One region of the Micromonospora sp. D75 genome, then DNA from elsewhere that is predicted to be linked to it. Evidence: riboswitches for the same ligand, from Rfam matches in the RefSeq annotation. Region 1 holds a riboswitch; each other region holds the start of a gene.
What was found. A riboswitch is a leader RNA that binds a small molecule or an ion and turns the genes downstream of it on or off. The one in region 1 is predicted to bind cyclic di-AMP.

Region 1 (4,064 bases):
GCCGAGGGCCGGGCCGACGAGATGGCGACCGAGATGATGGCCGCCGTCGGCCGCCTGATGAAGCGCGGCTGAACGGGACCTCCGCCCCTCCGAGCAGGGCACATCGACCCGCGCCGACGCGCCCGTGCGGCCGTACCGTCGAAGTGGCGGGCAGGCCGGCCCCGGCGGACCCGCGGTGACGGACGGAGGGCGGCCCGATGATGTGGCAGAGCCCGATGATGGGCTGGATGTGGATCTGGTCCCTGGCGGTGCTGGCGGTGCTGGCAGGGCTCCTCTGGCTGGCCGTGCGGTGGACCGGCCCGCAGCGGTCCGGGCCGACGGCGGCCCGGCGCATCCTCGACGAGCGGTACGCCCGCGGCGAGATCGACGAGGACGAGTACCGGCGACGCCGGGCCGGACTGGCCTGACCCGCGCGGGGCGCGCGTCACCGGTCACGGTGTCCGGGAGCACCCAGCCGGGCTGCCTACCATGTCGGGGCGACGACCCGGACGTGGTCGACACGTCCGCGCCGGCCCGGTGACCAGACCGGTCCGGCGGACCAGGCGTCGCCGCGACCGTTGGGAGAGACGCCTTGGGTGCCGACCACACCCGCCCCGCACCGCCCACGCCACCGGGCGTACGGCGGCTGCTCGTCGCCGTGGTGGTGCCGCTGTTCGCGCTCACCGTGATCGCCGCGCTGGTGCTCTGGCCCCGGCAGGACCGGGAGCCGGTCGGCGGCGCGGACGTCCCCCGCTACCACGGCACCGTGACCCGGGTGGTCACCGAACCCTGCCCGCCGACGCCGGAGGCCCCGGAGGGCGCAGGCGGCCCCTGCGGCACCGCGACCGTCGCCGCCGAGCAGGGCCCGGACGCGGGACGGCAGGTCGAGACGCCGCTCCCGGCCGGACCGGGCGCGCCCCGGGTCGAGGTCGGCGACAAGATCGTCCTGGTCGAGCTGATCGACCCGGCCGATCCTTCGGTGAAGTCCTACAACATCGCCGAGCACCAGCGCGGCACACCGCTGATCTGGCTGCTGGTGCTCTTCGCCGCCGCGATCGTGGCGTTCGGCCGCTGGCGCGGGCTCGCCGCGCTCGGCGGCCTGGCGGCCAGCTTCGCCATCCTGCTCGGCTTCGTGCTGCCCGGCATCGGTGGCGGCCAGCCGCCGCTGCTGGTGGCGATCGTGGGCGCCGCGTTGATCATGTTCGTGGTGCTCTACCTGACGCACGGGATCACCGCGCAGACGTCGGTGGCGGTGCTCGGCACGCTCGGCAGCCTGGTGATCACCGGCGTGCTCGGCCTGCTCGCCACGTCCGCCACCCACCTGACCGGCTTCGGCAGCGAGGACGCCACCACGCTGTCCATGTTCCAGGGCGACGTGGACCTGCACGGACTGCTGCTGGCGGGCATCATCATCGGCTCGCTGGGCGTGCTGGACGACGTCACCGTCACCCAGGCGGCCACCGTCACCGAACTCGCGCACGCCAACCCGGGGCTGTCCCGGCGGCAGCTCTACCGGGCGGCGACCCGCGTCGGCCGGGCCCACATCGCGTCCACCGTCAACACCATCGTGCTGGCGTACGCGGGCGCGTCGCTGCCGCTGCTGCTCCTGCTGGTCGCCGACTCCCGCCCGGTGAGCCAGATCCTCACCAGCGAGTTCCTCGCCCAGGAGATCGTCCGCAGCGCGGTGGCCACGCTCGGCCTGATCGCCGCCGTACCGCTGACGACCGCACTGGCCGCGATCGTGACCACCGCCGGACGGCGCGCGCCCGGTCCGGAGCCGGCGTCGCCCGTACCCCCGCCGCCCCGTCCGCCGGCCGGACGCGACGACGCGCTGGAGGCGCTCGGCGGCGGAAAGAGTACGGAGGCGACATGGTGACACTCCGCACGGTGACCATCGATTTCAAACGCGACGCTGGTCACGGTGCGCCACGGCGAAATCTCGCTATTGGTCGGCTTCCGGACGTAGATCCGCAGGAGTGCTGTCGGGTAACCTCGCTGCCGGTCACCGCCGAAGGCGCGCACCGGCGCCAGCGGTGCCGCCGCCCAATCGCCTGCGGGCGAGCCGGGGAACCAGGTACATGGGGTGAATCCGCGCGAGCGGTAGGGGCCACTTCCGTCCCGAACCCGTCAGCTAACCCGGTCGGCGGCCGACGGAAGGGAACACTGTGACGCCACCCCTGCGCCGCTGGCTGACACCCCTGGTGGCCGTGCTGGCCTCGCTGGCAGTGCTGGCCGGGCCGAACTCGGCGACGGCGGCCCCCGCCGCGGCGGCCCCGAAGCCGTCCGGGCACGAGGAGGACGGCGAACCACCGCTCATCACCGAGGCGATCGACAGCGCCAACCGGAACTTCCTCCAGGCGAAGGCGAAGCTGGCCAAGTCGCAGGACCGCCAGCGGCGGCTGGCCGCCGAGGTACAGGCGGCACAGGCCGAACTCGAGGCGCTCAGCCCGCAGGTCAACCAGCTCGCCGCCCAGTCCTACCGGACCGGCCGGATGGGCGCGATGGCGATGCTGCTGGAGAGCAACTCGCCCGACTCGTTCGTCCGCCGCGTCAACGCCCTGGACGAGCTGAACCTCCTCAACGCGCAGCGCCTGGCCGCCATCAACGCGGTCAAGAACCGCGCCGAGACGGCCAAGATCGCGCTCGACGCCGAGGTGCGCGAGCAGGAGAAGCAGAAGAACGCGATGGAGCGCGAGAAGGTGCAGGCCGAACGCGCCCTCAAGCTCGTCGGCGGCCTCGGCTTCACCGGCGGCCTGGTCGACGCCACCTCACCGGTCGCCAAGATCGGCCCCGGCCGCACCGCCGACGGCGGCTGGAAGGCCGAGTCGTGCAGCGAGAACGACCCGACCACCTCGGGCTGCATCACGCCGCGGACGCTGCACGCCTACAAGGAGGTCCGGCGCGCCGGCTACACGCGCTTCGTGGGCTGTTACCGGCCGGGCGGGCCGTGGGAGCACCCCAAGGGCAAGGCGTGCGACTGGTCGCTGCAGAACAGCGGCTTCTCACCCTGGCACAACAACGACACCCGCAAGTACGGCAACGACGTGGCCGCCTTCCTCATCCGCAACGCCGACCGGCTGGGCATCTACTACGTGATCTGGAACCGGCAGATCTGGTTCCCGGCCACCGGCTGGAGGTCGTACAGCGGGCCGTCGAACCACACCGACCACGTCCACATGTCGATGCTCTGACCTGGACGCAGCAAGAAGGGGCCGCCCCCGTGGGCGGCCCCTTCGTCGTCCGGCGCTCCGGTCAGCCGGCCAGCGCCGCGTCCGCGTCCGCCGGCGACGAGGGAGCGGGCAGTGACGCCGGGACCTGCGCCACTGTCCGCACCTCGCCGCCGGAGAGCCGGTACGACATCCCCGCCACCGTGCACCGGCCCGCCGCGACCCGCTCGGCCAGCACGGAGGACCGGGCCAGCAGCGTCTCCACGGTCTGCGCGATGTGGACGTCGATGATGCCGTCGAGGTCGTCGATGCCCTGCCGGGCGGCGCGCAGCAGGCTGGGCGAGACCGCGTCCACCACCGCTCCCAGGTGCCCGGCCGGAGCGGCGCCGGTCCGGACCCCCTCCCGGGCGGCCTGGACCGCGCCGCAGGAGTCGTGCCCGAGCACCACCACGAGCGGCGTGCCGAGCACGGTGACCGCGTACTCGACGCTGCCGAGCACCTCGGGCCCGGCGGTGTGCCCGGCGGTACGCACCACGAAGAGGTCACCGAGACCCCGATCGAAGATGATCTCCGCGGCGAGCCGCGAGTCGGAGCAGCCGACGATCACCGCGAAGGGGTGCTGGCCGTCGGCCACCGCCGCCCGGTGCCCGGCGTCCTGATTCGGATGCTGCGGCACACCGGTGACGAACCGGTGGTTGCCGGCACGCAGCTCGGCGAGCGCCTGCTCCGGGCTTCTCGGCGTCATCTGCCTCACCTCGTCTACCTGCGGAACGACCAGGCCGGACGGCCTCGCGACTTCACGGTCACACGGCGTCAGGGGCACGTCAAGATTCGTGATACGCATTTCATACTTTCCCGTGCCGGCCCGCGTCCGATTCGGGTCGGCAGCGTCGATGGCCAGAGCATGGCCACCATGGC
Region 2 (4,064 bases), on a different contig from region 1:
TCTACCACTTCCTCACCGCGGTCCCCGAGGCCGCCGCCATCTGGTCCTTTCTGATGCTGCTCGCGTTCGGCCTGCTCGCCGCGCTGGTGGCCCGGCCCGAGCGCGACGGCGTCGCCGAGGCTGCCGCCGATCCGGTGGACCAGGACGCCGCGCGCCGCGACGACCTCGTCCGGTACGCCGAGGAGGTGGCGGTGGCCGCCGCCGGGGCCGCCCAGACGGCCCGTCGCCGCCGGGAACGGTGGCTGGCCGCGCAGGACGAGGCGGAACGCGCCTGGACCGCGTACGACGAGGCGGACAGCGCCGCCCGCCGCCTGGCCGGGGCCGCCGCGCTGGCCGCCCCGCGCACCCCGCGCACCCCGGCGGAGTACGCGGCCCGGGAGCGCTGGCTGCACCACGCCGCCATGACGGCGCACTGGCGCGGCGACCTGTCCGCCCGGCAACTCGCCGACGTGCTGGCGCGCCGCAACGGGTGGGACCCGCGCCGGCACCCGGCCGAGCAGGAGATCGTGCTGGCCCGGGCCGTACGGGACCGGCGCCGGACCGGCTGGGAGAGCGCCGCCGAGCGGGAGCGGCAGGCGTGGCGGGACGCCGAACTGGCCGCCGAGGCCGCCCGTACGCTCGCCGCCGAGGCGTACGCGGCCACCCTGGCGGTGCGGCCCGCCCCGGTGTCCCGCGGCGTGGCGACGATCCCCCTGCCGGTCGGCGCGTCCGTCCGCAACGCCCGCTGGCGTCCGGCCCGGGTCGGCTGAGGCGACCGAATTGTTACCCGGAATGTGGTGAGCCGGCTCACCCCCGGCACCGAAACGGGCGTGGAGCGCAGAACAGGCCAATGAGCCGCGCCATTGCCGGTCACGCGCTCGCCGTCTGTCCCCTTTTCGCCTCCCGGGCGCCGTCACCACCGCTTGTCCCATTGAGTGAAGTGAGTAACCGGCTGTTCCGAAATCCGTTACCGGGGATCATGTTTACGCAGGTGGGAGCGCTTGGCAGGGGCAGTACCCGCCGGTAGTGTCGGCGCGTCCGGTGCGGTACCCGATCGCAGAAGGCGACGCCGCGCCGACCCGCCTAATCGTGTCATCACGAACCGGGGAACCATGAGCACCATCGGGGTGAATCCGCGGCCACTGCCGCGGTAGGGCGTACTTCCCGCCCGAATCCGTCAGCTAACCCGGTCGGCGGCCACGGAAGGAGTCCCATCCTCGTGCCCACCCCTCGATCGTCCCCCCGCCTCCACGGCTCCGCGGTACCCGCGCTCGCCTGACGCGACCGGCAAACCGCCCCTGGGCGCCCGGCATCGCGGGCGTACCCGTTCCCCCGGCCCATCCGGCCTGCCAGCACGTGTGAACCCCTCCACGTGCCGGGCCGGCGTGTGCCGATCACGCCCCCCGTGGAGGATTTCGTGAAGCACCACCTGAAGCGTCAGCTGCGGCGGATCGCCACCGAACGCCCGTACCAGATCATCGCCGGATCGGTCGCGGCGCTCGTGCTGGCCGCCGGCGCCGGCACCGCCCTCGCCGCGGGTGAGGACGCCCCGGTCCGGCAGGAGAACACCGCCTCGGTCGCCGAACTCGGCGCACGGCTCGGCGAGCCCGCCAGCCGCGGCGAGGCGCGCATCGTCGTCCCGCCGGCGTCGCCGAGCGCCGAGCCCAGCAAGTCGCCCAGCGCCTCCCCGTCGGCGAAGAAGGCCGCGGCGGACCCGGACGTCACCAAGGCCGCGCCGAAGCCGCCGTCGAGCAAGACGCTGGACTACGACTACCAGGCGCAGATCAACTACTACTACTGCGGCCCGGCCGCCGTGCGCAACGCGCTCAGCGCCACCGGCATCGAGCGCAGCCAGGACGCCCTCGCCGGCCCGCTCGGCACCACCGAGATGGGCACCAACTCGGCCGAGGACACCACGCGCGTGCTCAACCAGCAGGTCAAGGGCAACCCGTACCGGACCCGGATGATTCCCGGCTCGGCCAGCCCGGCCCAGATGGACCGGCTCCAGGCCGACGTGGTCGAGGCGATCAGCAACGGCCGGGGGGTCGTCGCGAACGTCGCCGGCACCGCCACCGACACCAACGGCGGCTGGCACTCGTTCCCCGGCGGCCACTACGTCGCGGTGATCGGCTACAAGGACGACGGCCGGACCGTCCGGATCGCCGACTCGGCCGACCCGTCGCTGCCGTCGTACTGGCTCACCACGATCGACCTGGCGCACTGGATCGCCAGCCGCGGCTACTCCGCCTGACCGCCCCGCACCCGCGAAGGCCGGCACCCCGTCCCGGGGCGCCGGCCTTCCCCGTCCCCGCCCGCCCCTCGCCCGCCGCCCTCTCGGCGCGCCGATCTTGGACTTGTGGCGCCTGGTATGCCCGGCTCGCCCCGCTATGGGAGGCACCACAACTCCAAGATCGGCGGCGAGGGCGAGGGCGGGCGGTTTGGGCGGGGCGGGTTCGGTCTCGCGTGTCCGGGGCGGGCGGTGGCAGACTGCGCCAATGGGCGATGCGACGGGGAACCGGCACCTGATTCTCCTGCACGGCATGGGCGCCACCGGCGAAGTGTGGCTGCCCTGGGCGCCGCTGCTGGAGCGCCGCTGGCCCGGGCGCTGGCTCGCCCCCGACCTGGCCGGCCACGGCTGGTCGCCGCCGCTCGACGGCTACTCGTTCGACGCCCTGGCCCAGCGCGTCGCGGACGGGCTCGGTCCGCTCCGGCTGGGCCCGCACGACCGGCTGGTGCTGCTCGGGCACTCGCTCGGCGGGGTGGTGGCGCTGGCGCTCGCGGCCCGGCAGCGGGCTCTTCCGGTGGACGCGGTGGTGGGGCTCGGCATCAAGGCGGTCTGGTCCCCGGCCGAGCTGGCGAAGGCGAGCGAGCTGGCCGCCCGGCCGGTCACCTGGTTCGCCACCCGGGACGAGGCGGCCCGCCGCTACCTGCGCGTCTCGGGGCTGGCCGGGCTGTTCGCCCCGGACCACCCGGTGGTGGAGGCGGGGCTGCGGCGGGTCGACGGCCGCTGGCGGCTGGCGATGGACCCGGCCGCGTTCGCGGTCGGCGAGCCTCGGCTGCCCGCCCTGCTGGCCGCGACCGGCGTGCCGGTGCTGCTGGCCCGCGGCGAGCAGGACCCGATGGTGAGCGACGCGCAGCTCAAGGAACTGGGCGTGCCGGTGGCCACCCTGCCCGGCCTGGGCCACAACGCGCACGTCGAGGACCCGGCCGTCGTGCTCGCCCTGCTCGACGCGTACCTGTAGAGCGGGGCCTACACGACGGCGCGCTGCGCCGGGACCGCCCAGTCGGCCTCCAGCTCGCGGCGGGCGGCGGCGAGGAACGCCTCGGCGTAGGCGTCGGCGGGGAAGTCGCCCAGGTAGCGGGTGCGCGCCGCCCAGCGCTGCGCGGCCTTCGGGTCGGCGTCGAGTAGGTCGGTGATCACTTGGTCCACGTTGGACATGTCGCGCCGCAGCACGTAGCCGGACGCCGCGAGCGGGAACCGCTCGACGAAGTGTTCGCCGTCGGCGCCGGTGTCGGTGACCGCGTACGGCTTGCCGGAGTAGAGCCAGTCGGAGATGACGCCGGAGACGTCGGAGACCAGCGCGTCGGCGCGGTTGACGCACTCGGTGAGCGTCAGCTCGCGGGCCGCGGCGGCGCCGAACAGGTGCGGGCGGCCGGTCTTGGCCCGGTCGGCGGCGAGCAGCTCGGTGAGCCGGGCGAGCTGGCGGGCCGAGGCCGGGTTCTTGTCGGTGTACGGGTGGGCGCGCAGGATCACCGCCGCCCCGCGGTCGATCAGCCGGCGGATCAGCGTCTCGGCCACCGGCAGCGAGCAGTAGTTGGCGTCGGCGTGGTGCCCGGTCCAGGTCGGGGTGTAGAGGACCGTCGGGTGCGCCGACGCGGCGACCGGCTCCCGGCGTACCTCGATGGCTTCGACCTGGGGCCGGCCGACCACGACGAACTTGTCGGCGGGGATCTCCACGCCGGCGCGGGCGTACCTGTCGATCGCGGCCTGCCCGGCCACGAAGATCTTGTCGAAGATGGCCGAGACCGGGTTGGCGCTCGGGGCCTTGTCGCTGTCGCCGTGGTGGAGCTGCACGTGGGTGAGC
Region 3 (4,064 bases), on a different contig from region 1:
CCGGGTGCACGCGGGGGCCGCCGTCGGCGCGGACCGTGGCGAGGTAGCCGAAGCCCGGCCCGTACTGCTGCATCAGGAGGCGGATCTCGCCGGCGAGGCGGGGCTCGTCGGCGGCGAATTCGGACCAGGAAGCCATGCGGACATCCTATCGAACACGTGTACGAAGAAGTAGTGCGACACGCAGGTCACCCATACCGGTCGCTATGGTGTTCCGATGCTGCTCTCCGACCGCGACCTGATCTCCGAGATCAAGGCCGGCACGCTCGCGCTGGAGCCCTTCGAGCCCACGCTGGTGCAGCCGTCGAGCATCGACGTACGCCTGGACCGGCTGTTCCGGGTCTTCAACAACCACCTCTACACACACATCGACCCGTCGGTCCAGCAGGACGACCTCACCTCGATGGTGGAGGTGCCCGAGGGCCAGCCGTTCGTGCTGCACCCGGGCGAGTTCGTGCTCGCCTCCACGCTTGAGGTGATCTCGCTGGGCGACCAGCTCGCGGGCCGGCTCGAGGGCAAGTCGAGCCTGGGGCGGCTGGGTCTGCTGACCCACTCGACAGCCGGTTTCATCGACCCCGGCTTCTCCGGTCACGTCACGCTGGAGCTGTCGAACGTGGCGAACCTGCCGATCACGCTCTGGCCCGGCATGAAGATCGGCCAGCTCTGCATCTTCCGGCTCTCCTCGCCGGCCGAGCACCCGTACGGCTCGGCCGTCTACGGCTCGCGTTACCAGGGGCAGCGCGGCCCGACGCCGAGCCGGTCCTGGCAGAGCTGGCGCACCTGGCCGACGCGCTGACGCCGCCCGCAGTTGTTAAGAAGGGCCCCCTCCTCTACCGGAGGCGTTAAGAGGGGGCCCTTCCTTACACGCGGCCGTAGCTGTTGATGTCGCCGTCGTCGACCCGCTTCATCGTGATGGGCTTGCCGGACTGGGAGGCGTGCACCACCCAGCCGTCGCCCACGTACATCGCCACGTGGTGCAGGTCGCTGTAGTAGAAGACGAGGTCGCCGGCGCGCAGCTCGGCCCGGCTGATGCGCTTCGTCACGCCGTGCTGCTGGCGTGCGCTGTGCGGCAGTGAGACGCCGCCCTTGGCCCAGGCCGCCATGGTGAGGCCCGAGCAGTCGAAGTGGTCCGGGCCGGCGGCGCCCCAGACGTAGATCTTGCCGATCTGGGCGCAGGCGAACTTCACCGCCGCTCCGGCCGGGCCGCCGGGATAGCCGGCCGGGCAGGGCGCCGGGCGCAGCAGGCCGCCGCCGCCCTTGCCGTACACCTTGAGCCGCAGCTTCTCCAGCTTGGCGATCTCGGCGTCGATCTGCTTCTTCTTCGCCGCGAGCTGGGCCTCGGTGCGCGCCAGGCCGGCGATCATCTCGTCCAGCGGCTTCTTCTTCGCCGCCAGCTCGTCGCGCAGCGCGGCGACCGAGCGCACCTGCTCGTGCTGGCGGTGCGCGAAGCGGTCGAGCAGCTCCAGGCCGTCGACCAGGTCACCGGGTGAGCGGCTGCCGAGCAGCGCGTTGACCGTGGAGAGGTTGTCGGCCTTGTAGGCGTCGGCGGCGAGGCCGCCGACCTGACCGAGCGCGGCGTCCACCCGCGCCTGGAGGGGTGCGATCTGGCGGCCGAGCGCGTCGGCCTGCCTGCGCCGCGCGGCGAGCTGCTCGCGTACGTCGTTGACCTGCTCGATGACCGGTTCGAGCTTGTTCCAGTCGCGGTCGATCTGGGCCTCGATCTCGGCGACCGAGGGTTCGGCGTGTGCCGCAGTGGCGCCGCCGGTCAGTACGACGGCGGTGCCGACCAGTGCGGCGAGGGCGGTGGTGAAGCGGGACCAGCGGGAACGCGGCGCGACGCTGGACCGGTCGACCGACCGGTTCGACGACGGCCGCGGGGCATGGAGTGCCACCGGGCGTCCGTACTCCTTCTTCCGTACCGCCTACCGGGTTAGCTGACGGATTCGGGCGGGAAGGGAGCCGCCCTACCGCAGCAGCGCTGCGGATTCACCCCAGGTACCTGGTTCCCCGGCTCGCCCGGAGGCGACTCGGCGGTGTCGGACCGTCACCGACCGGGTTGGACGGTGAGACGTGCGGCCGACGATTCACCAGAGTAGGGACCACCGTTATCGATCCGCAACTTCCAGCGCCGTGACACTCCGTACGCGATCCAGCGCCACACCGCGCACGGAGGTGAAATTTTCTTTCACGACTGATTACTTACTGGAAAGGTATTGACCATCGCGGGTGTGCGGAGTGAGGGTGGAAACGCAGTGACCCCCATCCCTGTCCAGGAGGTTCGATGCACCTCTCCGCCCCGCCGTCGGGCAGACGGATACTGCTCGCCGCCGCCGTGGCCACGGCCACCGCGCTGGCGACCACCGGCCCGGTTACCGCCGCGCCGGACACGTCCGCGCCCGCGAGCGACCGGCAACAACAATACGCCGCCGCCGCGGCCGAGTACGGCGTGCCCCAGAACGTGCTGCTCGGTGTCTCCTATCTGGAGTCCCGCTGGGACACCCACCCGGGTCAGCCCAGCACCAGCGGCGGCTACGGCCCGATGCACCTGACCGACGCCGCGCACATCCTCGCCACGCCGGGCAGCGCCCACGTCGACGAGGACGAGGACCCGCGCGGCGACGACTCCCGGCCGCTGAAGCTCGACCCGGCCACCGCCGCCGCGCCGACGCGGGAGACGCCGCTGCCGAGCGCCTCGCTCCAGACGCTCGACGCGGCCGCCGCGCTCACCGGGCTGGACGCGGGGACGCTGCGCACCGACCCGGCCGCGAACATCCGCGGCGGCGCGGCGCTGCTGTCGTCGTACCAGAAGGCTCTGGGCGGGCCGGTCGGCGCCGGCACCGACCCGGCGGCCTGGTACGCCGCGGTGGCCCGCTACTCCGGCGCGGACACCGCCGACGCGGCGGCGGCCTTCGCCGACGAGGTGTACGACCAGCTCGGCCAGGGCGCCACCCGGACCACCGACGACGGCCAGCGGGTCACGCTCGCCGCCACCGCCGCGAAGCCGGACCGCTCCCGGCTGGCCCGCCTCGGCCTGCGCACCGCGCAGCGGCCGGACGGACTGGAGTGCCCGGTCCGGCTGGCCTGCGAGTGGATTCCCGCGCCCTACGAGCAGCTCAGCGACGACCCGGGCGACTACGGCAACCACGACCTGGCTGACCGGCCGAAGCAGCAGAAGATCGAGTACATCGTCATCCACGACACCGAGGGCTACTTCGGCCCGAGCGTCGACCTGGTGAAGCGGGCCGACTACCTGGGCTGGCACTACACGCTGCGCTCGGTGGACGGCTACATCGCCCAGCACATCAAGACCAAGGACGTCGGCTGGCACGCCGGCAACTGGTACGTCAACGCCAAGTCCATCGGCCTGGAGCACGAGGGCTTCGCCGGCCAGGGCACCTGGTACACCGAGGCGATGTACCGCACCTCCGCCAAGCTGGTCCGCCACCTGGCGCTGAAGTTCGGCATCCCGATGGACCGGCAGCACATCATCGGCCACGACAACGTGCCCGGCATCACCGCCGCCAACGTGGGCGGCATGCACTGGGACCCGGGGCCCTACTGGGACTGGTCGCACTACTTCGACCTGATGAAGGCGCCGTTCCGCGGCACCGGCACGGCGAAGACCGGCCTGGTCACCATCGACCCGGACTTCGCCACCAACCGGCCCGCGTTCACCGGCTGCAACCAGCAGCCGCCCGGCGTCCCGACGCCCACCCCGCCGGCGCAGCCGTGCCCCTCGCGCGGCTCCTCGGCGGTGATCCTGCGGACCGCGCCGAGCCCGGACGCCCCGCTCGTCAACGACCTCGGGCTGCGCCCGGACGGCACGCCGGACACCATGTACATCTCCGACCACGGCGCCCGCGCCTCGGCCGGCCAGACGTACGCGCTCGCCGGCCGGCAGGGCGACTGGACCGCGATCTGGTACCTCGGCCAGAAGGCGTGGTTCCACAACCCGGCCTCCGCGCCCACCGCCAAGTGGGCCACCGGCTTCGTGGTGACCCCGCGGCCCGGCAAGGCCACCATCCCGGTGTACGGCCGCGCCTACCCGGAGCAGGCCGCCTACCCGG

Region 2: it holds a riboswitch for cyclic di-AMP, as region 1 does, so the genes downstream of both, KBX39_RS01805 (C39 family peptidase) here and KBX39_RS14070 (hypothetical protein) in region 1, are expected to answer to the same signal.
Region 3: it holds a riboswitch for cyclic di-AMP, as region 1 does, so the genes downstream of both, KBX39_RS07165 (NlpC/P60 family protein) here and KBX39_RS14070 (hypothetical protein) in region 1, are expected to answer to the same signal.

What each region holds. Positions count from the first base shown of each region.
Region 1 covers NZ_JAGPXV010000192.1:20-4,083, reverse strand. The annotation lists gene KBX39_RS14085 (metal-sensitive transcriptional regulator) at 1-72, shown strand, start outside; gene KBX39_RS14080 (SHOCT domain-containing protein) at 198-407, shown strand; gene KBX39_RS14075 (YibE/F family protein) at 572-1,855, shown strand; cyclic di-AMP (ydaO/yuaA leader) riboswitch at 2,010-2,141, shown strand; gene KBX39_RS14070 (hypothetical protein) at 2,145-3,170, shown strand; gene KBX39_RS14065 (carbonic anhydrase) at 3,232-3,891, opposite strand.
Region 2 covers NZ_JAGPXV010000011.1:19,644-23,707, forward strand. The annotation lists gene KBX39_RS01800 (hypothetical protein) at 1-749, shown strand, start outside; cyclic di-AMP (ydaO/yuaA leader) riboswitch at 1,050-1,190, shown strand; gene KBX39_RS01805 (C39 family peptidase) at 1,397-2,230, shown strand; gene KBX39_RS01810 (alpha/beta fold hydrolase) at 2,475-3,221, shown strand; gene KBX39_RS01815 (CDP-glycerol glycerophosphotransferase family protein) at 3,230-4,064, opposite strand, start outside.
Region 3 covers NZ_JAGPXV010000072.1:6,995-11,058, forward strand. The annotation lists gene KBX39_RS07155 (pyridoxamine 5'-phosphate oxidase family protein) at 1-136, opposite strand, end outside; gene dcd (dCTP deaminase) at 215-793, shown strand; gene KBX39_RS07165 (NlpC/P60 family protein) at 858-1,889, opposite strand; cyclic di-AMP (ydaO/yuaA leader) riboswitch at 1,903-2,040, opposite strand; gene KBX39_RS07170 (N-acetylmuramoyl-L-alanine amidase) at 2,279-4,064, shown strand, end outside.